4 regions of the Pantoea sp. X-Soil-ISGK-259 genome follow, and region 1 is predicted to be linked to each of the others. Evidence: riboswitches for the same ligand, from Rfam matches in the RefSeq annotation. Region 1 holds a riboswitch; each other region holds the start of a gene.
What was found. A riboswitch is a leader RNA that binds a small molecule or an ion and turns the genes downstream of it on or off. The one in region 1 is predicted to bind thiamine pyrophosphate.
Positions count from the first base shown of each region.

Region 2: another riboswitch for thiamine pyrophosphate. It lies ahead of thiM (hydroxyethylthiazole kinase); the one in region 1 lies ahead of AC6I77_RS21020 (FAD-dependent oxidoreductase).
Region 3: another riboswitch for thiamine pyrophosphate. It lies ahead of thiB (thiamine ABC transporter substrate binding subunit); the one in region 1 lies ahead of AC6I77_RS21020 (FAD-dependent oxidoreductase).
Region 4: another riboswitch for thiamine pyrophosphate. It lies ahead of tenA (thiaminase II); the one in region 1 lies ahead of AC6I77_RS21020 (FAD-dependent oxidoreductase).

Region 1 covers NZ_AP035987.1:389,404-393,240, forward strand. The annotation lists gene AC6I77_RS21010 (thiazole synthase) at 1-665, opposite strand, end outside; gene thiS (sulfur carrier protein ThiS) at 668-865, opposite strand; gene AC6I77_RS21020 (FAD-dependent oxidoreductase) at 849-1,793, opposite strand; TPP riboswitch at 1,925-2,044, opposite strand; gene AC6I77_RS21025 (ArsR/SmtB family transcription factor) at 2,186-2,500, opposite strand; gene AC6I77_RS21030 (alkene reductase) at 2,517-3,635, opposite strand.
Region 2 covers NZ_AP035986.1:2,648,974-2,652,810, reverse strand. The annotation lists gene AC6I77_RS12560 (AEC family transporter) at 1-408, opposite strand, end outside; gene AC6I77_RS12555 (hypothetical protein) at 507-704, opposite strand; TPP riboswitch at 1,012-1,112, shown strand; gene thiM (hydroxyethylthiazole kinase) at 1,147-1,944, shown strand; gene thiD (bifunctional hydroxymethylpyrimidine kinase/phosphomethylpyrimidine kinase) at 1,931-2,731, shown strand; gene AC6I77_RS12540 (GntR family transcriptional regulator) at 2,783-3,469, opposite strand; gene AC6I77_RS12535 (mannitol dehydrogenase family protein) at 3,557-3,837, opposite strand, start outside.
Region 3 covers NZ_AP035986.1:674,248-678,084, forward strand. The annotation lists gene thiP (thiamine/thiamine pyrophosphate ABC transporter permease ThiP) at 1-712, opposite strand, end outside; gene thiB (thiamine ABC transporter substrate binding subunit) at 688-1,674, opposite strand; TPP riboswitch at 1,721-1,823, opposite strand; gene sgrR (HTH-type transcriptional regulator SgrR) at 1,859-3,520, opposite strand; gene AC6I77_RS03015 (MFS transporter) at 3,774-3,837, shown strand, end outside.
Region 4 covers NZ_AP035987.1:149,297-153,133, forward strand. The annotation lists gene AC6I77_RS19895 (ABC transporter permease) at 1-723, opposite strand, end outside; gene AC6I77_RS19900 (ABC transporter ATP-binding protein) at 720-1,460, opposite strand; gene tenA (thiaminase II) at 1,457-2,158, opposite strand; TPP riboswitch at 2,227-2,329, opposite strand; gene AC6I77_RS19910 (6-phospho-beta-glucosidase) at 2,435-3,837, opposite strand, start outside.

The sequences.
Region 1 (3,837 bases):
TAAATCGCAGCAGCAAACGCACCGGCCATCCGCACCGGATCGCCTGCTTTTGCCACCGCTGTGTTGAGCAGCACACCGTCGAAACCCATCTCCATAGCCTGCGCCGCCTGACCGGGTGAGCCGATACCTGCGTCGATAATCAGCGGCACATCTTTAAACCACGCACGCATCGTGCGCAGCCCTTCGATATTGCGCAGCCCCTGACCGGAGCCAATTGGCGCGCCCCAGGGCATCAGCACTTCGCAACCCGCTTCCAGCAATTTTTCACCGACAATCAGATCTTCGGTGGTATAGGGAAAAACCTGGAAACCGTCAGCACAGAGGATGCGCGCGGCTTCAACCAGTGCAAAAGGATCGGGTTGCAGCGTGTCAGCATGGCCGATCACTTCCAGTTTGATCCATGGCGTGTCGAACAGTTCACGCGCCATTTGCGCCGTTGTCACGGCTTCTTTTACCGTGTGGCAACCGGCTGTATTCGGCAGAATGCGCTTGTTGAGCTGTTGCAGTAGCGTGCGGAAGGCACCCCCTTCGCTGCCCTCCCGTCGAAGGCTGACAGTAATGATTTCTGCACCTGAGGCGTCGATCGCCTGCTGCAGAATGTCGGGAGACGGATAGCCAGCAGTACCCAGAAGAAAGCGGGATTGCGGCGCAAATTGATAGAACATTATTAACCTCCCTGCATCGGTGACAGGATTTCCAGCTGATTACCCGCCTCAAGTTGCTGGCTGGCATACCGGCTTCGCGGCACAAACTCACCGTTCAGCGCGGCGGCGACGGAGCGCGGGTCGATCTGCTGCTCCTGCAGCAGTTCCGCCAGCGTGCCTGCATCGGTTTCAATCGTGCGTCCATTAAGTTGAACTCGCATGAGTCATCTCCTGAGTCAGTTGCAGCATGAGGTTTTCAGCCATGATCGGAGCCAGCAAAAAGCCATGGCGATACAGCCCATTGAGCGAAAAACGGCCATTCTCAAAACGAACCTCCGGCAGGTTCTGTTGATAGGCAGGGCGCAGGCCGGTGCCGCTCTCCACAATCCGCGCTTCAGCCAGCGCCGGATGCAGACTGTAAGCGGCGCTTAGCAACTCCATCATGGCTCTGGCGCTAATCGGACTGCTGTCGTGACTTTCGACCATGGTGGCACCCAGCATGAAGTGCCCTTCTGCTCGGGGCACCAGATAGCAGGGAAAGCGAGGATGCAGCAGCCGGACAGGACGGGAGAGCTGAACGTCATGCGTCTGGAGGATCAGCATTTCACCCCGTACGGCGCGCAGCGCGGGCTGCTGATCCGCGGCGTGAATGCCACGGCAGTCAATGATGGTGCCGGTGGGTTCACCACTGTGTAAGGGCACGCCAGCCTGTTGTAATTTGTCACGCAGTTGCTGCAACGCCAGGCGGGGATCGAGATGCGCCTCCGCCGCAAAATACAGACCACGGGCAAAGCGATTTTCCAGCGCCGGTTCGATATCACCCGGTACGACCCACTCATGTTTTTCCGTCATGCTGGCGAAGCGCGTCAGTTCGCGGCTATCACGCGGCGGCGCAACCACCAGCGTACCCTGCTGTTCCACGCCATCAACACGTTGCGACCACCAGCCTGCAGCGTGCTGGCCCCAATCGATCACCTGCTGAGGCGCGCTTTCCGCTTCGCACCAGGGCGCGAGCATGCCACCCGCCCAGTGTGAGGCGGCACGACAGTCAGGCTGCGTAATGATTTCGACGGTTTCGCCCCGCTCCATCAGCAGTGTGGCGACGCACAGCCCGGCCACGCCACTGCCAAGCACCGACCAGCGGCTCATGATGTCCACCGGCGAGGAAGAGAGAGATTCTGGATGAGATATTTCACTTTGGCCTCGTTATACGTTAACGAAGACCCGTGATACGGAGGGAAAAGGCAGAGGCGTCGTGCATGCGCCCCTGCGGCAAGTATCTGATGCGATACCCGTCTTCCTACGCCAGTATCAACTGGGTCAGGTTCTAAGGGTCGCTAAGCCGCGCGATGCGCTATTAGCCTCTCAGTCTCTCTGGCGAGACTCCCCTGACGGGTTTAGTTGTAAGTGAAGCGGGCAGCTTCGTCAAGCGCGCACAGGATGGCTGCTAAGAATTTTAGGGGACAGGCAAGGTTTTGCGCCAGAGTCAAATGCAATGCGTTAGCAGTAGGCAATGAGAGGGTGTTTAAACTGCAGTCGCCTTACAGCGCCTGCAGTGATTGTGTCAGCACGTCGGTGATTTCACGAATACGCGGTTCAGCACGACGATAATAGGTCCATTTGCCCACTTTGCTGGCTTCGACCAGCCCGGCACTGTGAAGTGCTTTCAGGCATAACGACGTGGCGGGCTGTGATAAGCCCGCCTTGTCCTGTATGAGGCTGGCACAGACGCCATACTGATCGAAGGGATAGAGCTGGGTATAGCCCGCAAACGCTTCTTCAGGATGCTTAAGCCACTTCAGCACTGCCACTCGGGTTGGATTGGACAGTAACTTCAGGGCATTTTCGGGGGACATGCCGCCTCACAGAGTATCAGGATTGAAAAACAGGATAGTCAGTATAACCCTTCTCCGTGCCGCCATACAGAGAAGCGTGGTCGACCTCATTCAGCGGATGACCTGATTTAATGCGTGCAGGCAAATCAGGATTAGCGATAAATGAACGACCAAAACCAAACAGATCGCCCCAGCCTTTTTCCAGTACATGCTGCGCTTTTTCAGCCGTGTAACGACCGGAATAGATGATCGGAGAGCGGAATGTTTCCCGCAGCGCAACGCGGAAACTTTCAGGCATGTCCGGGCTATTATCCCAGTCCGCTTCGGCAATGGAGAGATAACCGACTTCAAGTTCATTCAACAGTTTAGCGGCACGGATGTAGGTGGCATGGGGATCGCTTTCAACCAGACCGAGATAAACGCGCTCTTCGTCAGTACTCGAAAACAGAGGGGCAAACCGAACGCCCACGCGATGGCTGCCAAAGACCGAGCTGACGGCCTCAACGACTTCACGCAGGAAGCGCAGACGATTCTCCGCTGAGCCACCATATTCATCCGTACGCAGATTAGTATGCTCTGAAATAAACTGGTTAATCAGATAGCCGTTAGCGGAATGCAGTTCCACGCCGTCGAAACCGGCTGCTTTGGCGTTCTCCGCTGCCTGTCGGTAAAGCGCAACGATCTCTTTAACTTCCTCTGTGGTCAGTGCCCGTGGCTCGCTGGGTGCGGTCAGTATCCCCGCGCCTGGCCCGGTTTCAATAAATACCCGGACGTTATCGGCTGCGATGGCTGAAGGCGCTACCGGTGGCTGTTTACCTGGCTGAAGTTCATTGTGTGACACGCGGCCAACATGCCAGAGCTGGCAGAAAATGGTGGCACCTTCCTGATGTACCGCCTCTGTAACCTTTTTCCAGCCCGCGATTTGCGCGTCGCTATGGATCCCCGGCGTCCATGCATAGCCCTGCCCGCGAGGCTCAATCTGGGTGCCTTCAGTGACCATCAGTCCCGCACCGGCACGCTGACGGTAGTATTCCACCATCATATCGCCGGGAATATTGCCCGGCTGTTCACTGCGGCAACGCGTCAGCGGCGGCAGGACAATGCGGTTACGGAGTTTGAGATCGCCCAGGTTCAGGGGGGTAAAAAGTGACGGCATAACAAAAAGTCCTCTGATGTGTGAAGAGGCGCCATTATATTTACACATTTAAATTTGTAAATGTGTAATCTGTGCTTTTTGTTCCCGGACCTTTACCGTTGGTGGCGTTTTTACACGCTTTTTACCCGTTGAATCTCATCATTGCGGTATGCGGATGGCTATCAGAGCTGTACTCATTTATCTTTTTCCTGACAGCATAATC
Region 2 (3,837 bases), on a different replicon from region 1:
CAGCGCCACCGGCGGCAGCGCTTCTGGCCCGAGTAACACGGTGGCCACCGGGATCCCCAGCATCACGTTATTAGAGAAGATACCGCCCAGGGCAAAGACTGAAGCCGCCACGCCATCCAGATCGAACAGCCTTGTTGCCAGCAGTCGCCCCACGATAAACACCAGCAGGCAACTGCCGAAGAAGGCCAGTAACAGGCGCGCATCCACCGGCGGGCTTTGTGAGAAGGTACTCATTACCCGAAACAGCATGCAGGGCAGTGCAACGTTAAACACAAAGCGGTTCATCCCTTCGCTGATGCTGGCAGGCCATTTTCCGAGGCGTGTCAGGCAGTATCCCAGTAAGATCAGGATAAACAGCGGAGCTGAGAGATAAATTTGATGGCTTAAGCTTTCAAACAGCAGTGGCATAGAGGGCGTCTGATCAGGCGATGATTAGTTATCAGACTAACAAATTGCTAACTAACTGTTAACTGGAACGGTGTCTGAACCCTCCGCCGTGAGGGCGACTAATCTAGCCAGCGACGCGCCTGTTCATCGGTGATATCACGATAATAGACGCGATGGATTATTTCGTTACAGCCTGAGCAGCGTGCGGAAATATAGGTTGAAAAATAATATCTGCCACTGGGTGCGACGGCACCCTGACGTTCAATAATAATATCCTGCCATCGATGACGGTGTGGAATAAGCGCTAAAAATCGCATCATACATCCTGCATAGTATGAAGTTCCGCTTCAGGAGGTAACTAACCTCATGAAATAAAATATTTTTTACGATGATGCTGCAAGCAGGTTAATTATTATTATGCAGTCAGAGACACTGCAGGAAATATTTCCTGTCAGGGGGATAAATAAAGCTAACTATAAAGAGGTGTTTCGTTAACCCGCAGCATTAAGCCTTTTTTTGTGACCTCAGGCGTTGATCGGGATCATATGAATTGTTTCAGCACGGATTATTTCCCCGACAGGTGTCGCTTGCTTTCACCGTATAGCTCTCCTATGCTGCAAGCCGTAACACGACTCGGGGTGCCGCTTTCCACACGGAAAGGGCTGAGAAAAACCCGCTGACCTGAACTGGATAATGCCAGCGTAGGGAAGTCTGATGCCTGACCGCATTCGCCTTCTTGTTCGCCGGTTGGGAGCTACGATGACACATCAATCTCAACACCTTTCTGCCGCGCACTTCGCGCCCATCCTGCACACTTTCCGCCGTCAGTCACCGCTGGTGCACTGCATGACCAATGACGTGGTTCAGAACTTCACCGCCAATGTACTGCTGGCACTTAATGCCTCACCGGCGATGGTGATCGATCCGGAAGAAGCCGCAGAGTTCAGTGAATTGGCCGATGCGCTGCTGATTAATGTGGGCACGTTAACCCCCGAACGGCAGCAGGCGATGCAGGCTGCCATCACTGCCGCTAATCTGGCGGGCACACCCTGGACACTCGATCCGGTTGCGGTCGGCGCGCTGACGCTGCGCAGTGACTTCTGTCAGCGGTTATTGAGTCAGCAACCGGCGGTGATCCGCGGCAATGCATCAGAGATTCTGGCGCTGGCACAGCAGGCCAGTGGCGGGCGGGGCGTTGATACACTGCATCAGGCGGATGCGGCAATTGATGCAGCACAGCAACTCGCTGAGACCTGGAAAACGCTGGTGATCGTCACCGGTGAAGTGGACTACGCCACGGATGGTCAGCGGATCCTCGCCATAAGCGGTGGAAGCCCGTTAATGACACGGGTGGTGGGCACCGGCTGTGCACTCTCCGCCGTGGTAGCGGGCTTCAGCAGTCTGCCTGGTGATCGTCTAATGAATGTCGCGGCCGCCTGTCAGGTCATGGCCCTGGCGGGAGAAAAGGCAGCGGCGCAGGCTGCCGGGCCGGGCAGTTTTGCCACCGCGTTTATTGATGCCCTCTGGACGCTGGAGGTGGGCAATGAAGCGCATTAATGCCCTGACGATTGCCGGTACCGATCCCAGCGGCGGGGCAGGCATTCAGGCCGATCTGAAAACCTTCTCGGCTCTGGGCGCCTATGGCACCAGCGTCATAACCGCGCTGGTGGCACAAAACACGCAAGGCGTGCAGTCTGTTTACCGGATTGCACCTGAGTTTGTTGCCGCCCAGCTCGATTCGGTGCTGAGTGATGTGCGCATCGACAGCGCAAAAATTGGCATGCTGTCAGAAACGGCTATCGTAGAGCAGGTTGCTGCCCGGCTGAGAAAGGCAGATATCCCGTTTGTGGTACTGGATACCGTGATGGTCGCAAAAAGTGGCGATGCGCTGCTCTCGCCAGACGCCGTGGCCAGCGTACGTGAGCTGTTATTGCCGCAGGTCTCGTTGATCACACCGAATCTGCCGGAAGCGGCGGCGTTGCTCAACTGTGCTGTCGCCAGCGATGAGGCGGAGATGCGCGAGCAGGGACGGGCATTGCTGGCGCTGGGCTGTCAGGCTGTGCTGATGAAAGGCGGACATCTTACGGCGGCAGAGAGCCCGGACTGGCTGATCACGCATTCCACTGAGCAGCGATTCAGCACGTCTCGCGTCAACACCCGTCACACCCATGGCACCGGCTGCACGTTGTCGGCCGCCTTAGCCGCGTTGCGTCCGCGTCATGCTGACTGGGCAGAGACGATTGGGGAAGCCAAAAACTGGTTACAACAGGCGTTGTTAATGGCAGATACGCTGGAGGTCGGGAAGGGCATCGGGCCGGTTCACCATTTTCATCAATGGTGGTGACGGCGAAGACCCGCACCGGCCTGACATTCAGGCGGTGCGGGTGATGAGCGATTAGGGTGCTTCAAACCAGGCGCTGTTACGCTCGGCAATGGGGGTGATTGAGAAGATCATCTCCTGCAGGTGGCGACGCATCGCCGCTTCGGCAGCATTGTCGTCATGGCCCTTGAGCGCGGCAAAAATCTCTTCATGCTGCTCAATCAGCTTTTCTGGCGGCGAGACTTCACTCAACGTCAGAAAGCGCACGCGGTCCATTGCCGCTTTGATGTTCTCAACCGTCTCCCAGGCCAGCTTGCAGTCGATACTTTCAGCGATCAGGCGATGAAACTCATCGTCCAGCGTAAGAAAAGCCTGGCTGTCATGGCGTTCAGCAGCCATGCGCTGCAGCTGCAGGTTATGTTCCAGCGCCATCAGCGACGAGTCGTCTATCTCCAGCGCCGCGCGACGAACCACCGACACTTCCACCGCTTCACGGATAAAGCGGCCATCCGCTACCCGCTTAGCGGAGATTTTGCGCACAAAGGTGCCGCGCTGCGGCAATACCTGTACCAGTCCGGCTTCAGCCAGCTTGATGAACGCTTCGCGCACCGGCTGGCGTGAGACGTTGAAGCGCGCGGACACTTCCTTTTCAGAAAGCAGCGAGCCTGGCTGAATTGCGCAGGTGACAATATCTTTGCGCAGATACCGGTAAATCTGCTGATTTACCGGTTCGCTGGTCGTAATGGTATAGGCGATCGACATGCAGCAATATCCATATTACGGCTGGCAAAAGCCAGCGCGATGGGAAAGTGCCAGTCTAATCAGCGCGCTGCGTCTGCGCCAGCCCTTTTAGCTGCGGTTGAGAGACTGATGCACGGTCGCGCGCGCGCCCTGAGTGGCCAGTTTGTTATACCAGGCGGTCAGTCGGCCGACCACATCGGCATTCTGCGCCAGATCGTCGCCAAACACTTCGCGCATGGAGAGTAACGCCCGTACACGCGCTTCACCCTCTTCGCTGCTGGCGACGCATTCTGCCAGTTGCGCTTTCATCGGATCACGAATCTCAATCGGCTGACCCTTCTCATCAATGCCGCCGACATAGCGCATCCAGCCCGCCACGCCCAGCAACA
Region 3 (3,837 bases), on a different replicon from region 1:
AGTCATAACTCAGCGCCTGGAAGATCGCCAGCTCAATGGTAGTGGCCTGCGGACCGCCGCCGAGTGACAGTACGGTGGCAAAGCTGGCGAAACAGAGCATGAAGATCAGCGCACCGGTCGGCAACAGCTGACGCCGCAGCCATGGCCACTCCAGCAGACGAAAATGATGCCAGCCGCGCAGGTCAAGCTGTGCCGCCAGCTGACGCTGTTCCGCCGGAATACTCTCCAGCGCCTGCAGCATCAGGCGGGTCGCCAGCGGCAGGTTAAAGAAGACGTGCGCCAGCAAAATGCCCGGCAGGCCATAGGGAGAGAAGTGATAACCGATGCCTGCCAGCTGGCACAGCTTCGCCAGCCAGCCGTTGCTACCATAGACGGTCAGCAGGCCAAACACCGCGACCAGCACTGGCAGCACCAGCGTCATGGCGCACAGGCGCAGCAGCAGCAGACGACCCGGAAAACGGCGTCGATAGAGCGCCCGCGCCAGCGGAACCGCAGGCAGCAGCGACAGCAGGGCGGAGAGCAGCGCCTGACCAAAAGTGAACGCGATAACGTGATGCAGGTAGTCATCCTGCAGCACGCTACGTAAGTCCGTGTCCGGTGCGGCGCTCCAGAGTGCACCGAACGCCATAAATGCCACGATGGTCAGCAATATCGTGGCGAGCGAACCGGGAATCAGCCAGCGCGGCATCAGCGGCTGACGGCGCGTTGCCACTGGCTAATCCAGCCTGAACGCTGGCTGGCCACCTCTTCCGGTGAGAACTGCAGAGCGGTGGAAGGCACGTTGAGCGCCGCGAAACCTGCTGGCAGCGGCGTATCAATCACCGGATACATCCAGTTGCCGGTGGGGATGGTGCGCTGGAAGTCAGGTGAGACCATAAACTTCATAAACTGCTGTGCCAGCGCCGGCTGTTTGCTGCTGGCTAGCTGCGCGGCAACTTCGACCTGCAGATAATGACCCTCTGCAAAGGGTGCAGCGGCGTAATTCTCTTTCTTCTCTTCGATGATGTGGTAAGCCGGAGAGGTGGTGTAGCTCAGCACCAGATCGCCTTCGCCCTTGAGGAACAGGCCATAGGCTTCACTCCAGCCTTTGGTGACCGTCACGGTTTTCTGCGCCAGCTTTTGCCACGCCTGCGGAGCCTGATCGCCATAGACTTTCTGCATCCAGAGCAGCAGACCTAAGCCGGGCGTGCTGGTGCGGGGATCTTCGTAGATCACCCGCCACTTCTCCGGGCTGTCGACCAGCTCTTTCAGGCTTTTTGGCGGATTTTTCAGCCGCGTTTTGTCATAAACAAACGCGAAGTAGCCATAATCGAACGGCACGAAGGTGGTGTTGTGCCAGCCATCGGGCAGTTTTAATGTCGATGTGTCGACCTGACTTTCGGCAAACAGACCTGTTTTCTGCGCGGCCTGCACCAGATTGTTATCCAGCCCCAGCACCACATCGGCTTTACTGTTTTTGCCTTCCATCCGCACGCGGTTCAGCAGCGACACGCCATCTTCCAGCGTGACGAATTTCAGCTCGCAGTCGCACTGTGCTTCAAAGGCTTTTTTAACCGCCGGGCCAGGGCCCCAGTCGGCGGAGAAGGAGTCGTAGGTGTAGACCGTGAGAACCGGCTTAGCCGCCAGAACGGGGGCGGAGAGTAACAGCAGCACCGGCAGAACTTTGTTTAACACTTTGCGCTCCTTCAGGAGAATAGGGGATGAGTCGCAAAGGATCTGAGCACAGAGGCCTCTCAAATCCCTACGTCGGTATTAACCGAATCAGGTTCGACGGGTCTCTCTCAGCGGCTTGCTTGTGGCAGGCCGCACCCCGTTGAGAACGTCACATTCTAGTCATTTCAGCGCCGGGGCGAAAGCGTCACAGCGCGGGTGGGGCGAACCAGGCCGATTTAAAATCAAACCAGCCCAGCGTATTCATCCGGACGCCGCGCATACTGCGCTGCCCTTCAAGCAACAGCCAGTGATGAAACAGCGGATGCAGGCCGGCTTCGTCGACCAGCTGTTTGCTCCATTCGGCCAGCGGCAGCGCTTTCTCGCGCCAGCGGGCCGCATCGCCGTGCCAGTCGATAGCAAGGCAGTGATGCAGCAGCGGGATCTCATAAAGCTGTGCGAACAGCGAATAATTCAGCGGCAGGGTAAAGTTCACGCTTCCCAACCAGATATCACTCTCCGTTTCGCCCTGATACCAGCTTTCGTAGCTGATCTCACGGGTCTCCAGCGTGACGCCATGCTCTGCCAGCAGCGGACGCAGCGCATTCGCGATGCCTTCATGCTCCACGTGCTGGCTGTACCAGGTCAGCGTCAGATGGGTTAAGTCGGGCGGTTTTTCTACTGGCGTCAGGTCACGGCGATGATGCCAGCGTGGCAGCAGATCATACGCCGGAAACCAGTAGCGCTGATAGCCGACACCAGCGTGATTGAGCAGGGCGATGGGGTTAAACAGGTAGCTGACCCAGCGCCGGACCGCTTCGTTGCGACCCTGCTCTGAACGCTGGTCGAACAAAAGATAGTAGCAGCCCTCTTCAAGGCGGCTCTCCTCCTGAACTTCATCGGTGCTGCCGCCCTGCAGACGGACACCCGCATAGACCAGCTCATCGCTGATGTCGGGCAGTACCCAGATAGAGACATCATCAATCAGCGCGCGAAAACCGAAGTAGTCATCAAACGCTTCGATCTTCAGCTGGCTCTCCTGATTGCGGATCACCCGGTAAGGACCGGTGCCAACTGGCTGGCGAGCAAAGTCTTGCAGCGTCGGCCATTCGCGCGGCAGGATCATCGCACTGACGCTGCCCAGCAGCCAGGGCAAGCCCTCGTCGGGCTGGCTTAAACGGATATCCAGCGTCCAGGGGGCAGGTGAGTCGATTTGCGCAATATGGGAAAAGAGCGGATGGGGGCGCTGACGCTCCAGCGTGGCGAGCACATCCTCCATCTCCAGTTCTCTGCCGTGATGGAAGCGAATCGCCGGACGCAGGAAGAAGCGCCAGTGAAGTGGAGACGTCTGCTGCCAGTGGTGCGCAATATCGGGTTCGATTTCCCCGTTTTCCTCATTTATCCGCGTCAGACCGTTGAAAATCTGTCGGGCAATGTGGGTTTCCGAGCGCCGCAGCGGCGAGCCGGGCAAAAGGTTGAGCAGCGGACGATAGTAGAGCACCCGCAGGATATGCTTGCCCTGCCGGAAACTGCGCCCCAGGTGCGCGCTGATCATCTGCCGCACCTGGTTTTTATCGCCTACCAGCTGGACCAGCTGATCGATGCGATCCTGTTCCAGCAAATCCTCGGCACGCTGCTGCTGCAGGGCCAGGCCCGTGTAGCAGAAGATAAGCTGCGATCGCTTGCCGCGTCCGGCTTCAGCCTGCCAGGTCAGCCAGCCTGCGGCCTGCATCCGGTTGAGCAGATTGCGCATATGGCGGCGCGAGCAGTGCAGCAGATCAGCCAGTTCGCTGAGCGTAATCTCCTGCGTCTGGCCCTGACAACTCTGCCACAGGCGGATGAACTGCTGCTTCAGACGTGATGAGGACATAAAAGGGGAACTCCCTGTGAAAAGCGCTCTGTTTTTCCTGCCCCATTTTAAGAGCAAACTTTACGCTATGGGAAGAGCGGGAGGCATTCAGCAGTGAATGGCGTTCGACCCTCACTTCGCTGTTCAGCGGAGTGCTTTTCTGAGTAGGGTGCATTTACACCGCCAGCAGATGATCTCTGCTGGCTTTTTTCATGTTGCGCGGTATCGTCTACCCTTCTTTTTTCCCCTCTGTTTGTTCTGTAAGGGATTTCGAATGAAATCGCTGTTAACGCGGCAGCGCCGCATCAACCCGGTTTACCTCGCTTTTATGGTCGCCT
Region 4 (3,837 bases), 240 kb from region 1:
GCGCAGCAGGCGATCGATAGTCAGCCACAGGGCGAGGGTCATCAGCACCAGAATGAACAGGGCAGCGAAACAGAGGTCGCTCTGCATCCGGGCATTGGCATTCAGCATCACGAAACCCAGCCCTTCCGCTGAGCCGACCCATTCGCCGATAATTGCCCCTATCGGCGCGACGGCCGCCGCCATCCGTAACCCTGAACCCAGCGCAGGCAGCGCCGCTGGCAGCCTGACATGGCGCAGTTGTGCTGAAGGGGAAGCGCCCATAGTGCGAGCCAGGTCAAGGTAGCCGGGCGTAACGCGGCGCAGGCCATCAAAAAAGCTGGAGGTTACCGGGAAGAAGATCACCAGCACGGCCATCGCGACTTTGGCGCTCATGCCAAAGCCAAACCAGAGAACCAGCAGCGGAGCCAGCGCAAATACCGGAATCGCCTGGCTGGTGATCACCAGCGGCATCATCCAGCGCTGTAACCACGGTGAATAGGTCATGCCCAGCGCCAGCACACCACCCAGCAGCACGCCGAGCGCCATGCCGCTGAGGATCTCGGTCAGGGTAATCAGAGTGTGATAGCTGAGATAGTCAGCGTTCTGCCACAGCGCAATAGCGACTGCAGCGGGCGAGGGCAGCAGAAAGGCGGGAATACAGGTCAGCGTGGCCAGCCACCATGCTGCAATCAGACCGGCAAACAGCGTAATTCCACGACGCAAACGTACGAAACGTGTGCTCATCTGGCTATTCCGCTTAGCTGTTTCAACAGTGCGGCCTGACTTCGTATTAAGCCGGCGTCCTCGGCTGCCCTTGGCGGCAGGCCCTGTAGTGGTGGAGAGGCTTCGATTCCCGCCGCACCGATCACCAGCAGGTGATGACTGAGACGACAGGCTTCGGCGGCATCGTGGGTGATCAGCAGCACCGTGTGACCGACCAGCACCTCCGCCGCCAGCATCTGAATCTCATGACGGGTCAATGCATCCAGCGCGGAGAATGGCTCATCCATTAACACAACAGGCTGACGCGTGTAGAGAGTGCGGGCCAGCGCAGCGCGCTGACGCATCCCGCCGGAGAGTGTAGCGGGCCGCGCGCGGGCGCTCTGGCTCAGCCCAACCCTTGCCAGCAGATACTGCGCCCAGTCGCGATCGGCTTTCTCGCCTTTCAGCCGACTGGCCAGGCAGACATTTTGCTCAATCGTCAGCCACGGATAGAGCAAATCCTGTTGCCCCATCCAGGCGATGCGTCCGGTCAGCGGAAGGCCATCGCTGCCGCTAATCTGTCCCGAACTGGGTGGCGTAAGACCGGCAATGACACGCATCAGGCTGCTTTTGCCTGCACCGCTGGCACCCAGTAACGCCGTAAATTTACCCCCGGCGATCTCCAGATCAAGCTGACTGAAAAGTTGTTGCTGACCCAGCGTAAGGCTGAGCTGGCGAACTGAAATACCTGGCGGTGTGGCATTGCACAGCTGGCTCATGGTCTGACCCGAAGATCGGCAGCGTGATCTATCCCCATTTGCCAGAATGCCGCTTCCAGCCGGGTCGCAGTGGTGAAAATCTCCGCCAGCCGATCAAAACGTTGTTCTCCGGCGCGCTGCTGAGCCAGCGTTTCAAAAAGTATCAGTGACGAGCCTACCCCGGCCAGATAGGCTTCATCGCCGTAATTTTCAATCCATTCGGCGTAAGGGTTGCCCTCAATGCGCGTCGCAGGATCATCCAGCAAAGTCAGGCCGATTTCAGCGTAACCGGCAACACAGGGCATCAGCGCCGTTATGAGCTCCAGTGCATCGCCGGTGTGACCGGCATCCAGCACATAACGGGTGTAATTGAGCGTTTCCGCTGCTTCGGGTTCACGTGCCATTGTTGCCTCGCTGATGCCCCATTGCTGGCAGTAAGCGAGGTGCAGCGGCAGTTCACCGATAATCGCGTTAAGTGATGCCGTAGCGCGTCGTAGAGCGTCAGGCTCAGAGAGTTTGCTGATCAGCAGACCCCAGGCACGGGCGAAGTGGAGCAGGAACAGATAATCCTGGGTGAGATAGTTACGGAAGGCGGCAGGAGGCAGCGTACCCTGACCGAGTTGCTGCACAAAATCGTGCCTTACATAGGCGTGCCATTGCGTGCCCGCCTGCTGGCGCAGACGACCATAGAAACCGGTCTCGAAAAGCGGATGTGACATGGGATCTCCATTAAAAGGGAGATCCGGGCATACGGTCTGGAACAGGGGATAGTGCAGGAAATGAGACAGAAAATCTGCCGACCCGTCCCTTCGCTGGCATGACCCAGATCAGGTTCAAAGGGTTCGGCTTTCGCCATCTCAGCCCATGACAGGACACCCCTCGGAGACATTCGTTATACGATAATTAGTGCCTGAGCACAACGGATGCGTCAGTGTTATGCTCAGGCAAGTTTGCTACGCGACAGTGCATTCAGATGTGCTTTTTAAGTGACAGTGTCACTCAAGATCTGCGCCATTACTGGCAATCACTTTCTTATACCACCAGAATGATTTTTTTCGCGTACGCGCCAGCGTGCCGTTACCCAAATCGTCGCGGTCTACGTAGACGAAACCGTAGCGCTTGCTCATTTCGCCGGTCGAGGCGGCAACCAGATCGATACAGCCCCAGCTGGTATAACCCATCACCGGCACGCCATCTTCAATGGCGTCGCCCATCGCGCGGATATGTTCACGCAGATAGCTGATGCGGTAATCGTCATTAATCTCGCCATTCGCGTCGACTTCATCGCGTGCGCCCAGGCCATTCTCCACCAGGAAGAGAGGCTTCTGATAGCGGTCATACATCATGTTCATCGTGATACGTAACCCCAGCGGATCGATGCCCCAGCCCCAGTCACTGCGTGGCACATGGGGATTAGTCAGGGATTTCACCACGTTGGCGGCGCTACTGTTCTGCTCGTTCATTTCTGCCGACGCGCAGCGCGAAGCGTAGTAACTGAATGAGACAAAATCGACGCTGTTTTTCAGAATGTAGGCATCACCGTCAGCGATCTCCAGCGTCACCCCTTTTTCACGGAACACGCGGGCAGCGTAAGCCGGATAGGCACCGCGCGCCTGCACATCTATAAAAAAGAGGTTTTCGCGGTCTTTCTCCAGTGCAGCCCAGACATCTTCCGGTTTGCTCGACCAGGGATAGAAATTGCCGCCGGCCAGCATGCAGCCGACCTGATTGACCGGATTCACTTCATGCGCGATTCGCGTAACCAGCGCGCTGGCAACCAGTTCATGATGTGCCGCCTGATATTTTACCTGGTCTCTATTCTCGCCGGGTTCAAAGACCAGGCCAGCCCCGGAAAACGGACTGTGCAGCAGGATATTGATCTCGTTGAAGGTCAGCCAGTATTTCACCAGTCCATCAAACGCCTCGAAACAGCTTCGTGCGTAACGGGCAAAAAAATCGACCATTTTGCGATTGCGCCATGAGCCATATTCCGTGACCAGATGCATCGGGACATCAAAATGGCAAAGCGTGACCAGCGGTTCGATATTGTATTTCCGGCACTCTTCGAAGACCGCACGATAAAACGCAATGCCTTCCGGATTAGGCGTCAGTTCGTCACCGTTAGGATAGAGCCGGCTCCAGGCAATTGAGGTGCGGAACACGCTGAACCCCATTTCGGCCATCAGCGCAATATCTTCCGGATAGCGGTGATAGAAATCGATAGCGTCATGACTGGGGTAGAACTCGTCGTCACGCAGGGCAAAACGTTTTTCCAGACCCAGTTTAACCGGCATCCGGTTTGGGCCATGCGGGATCATATCGACGGTGGTTAAGCCCTTTCCGCCCTCACGAAAACCACCTTCACTCTGGTTAGCGGCCAGCGCGCCGCCCCATAAAA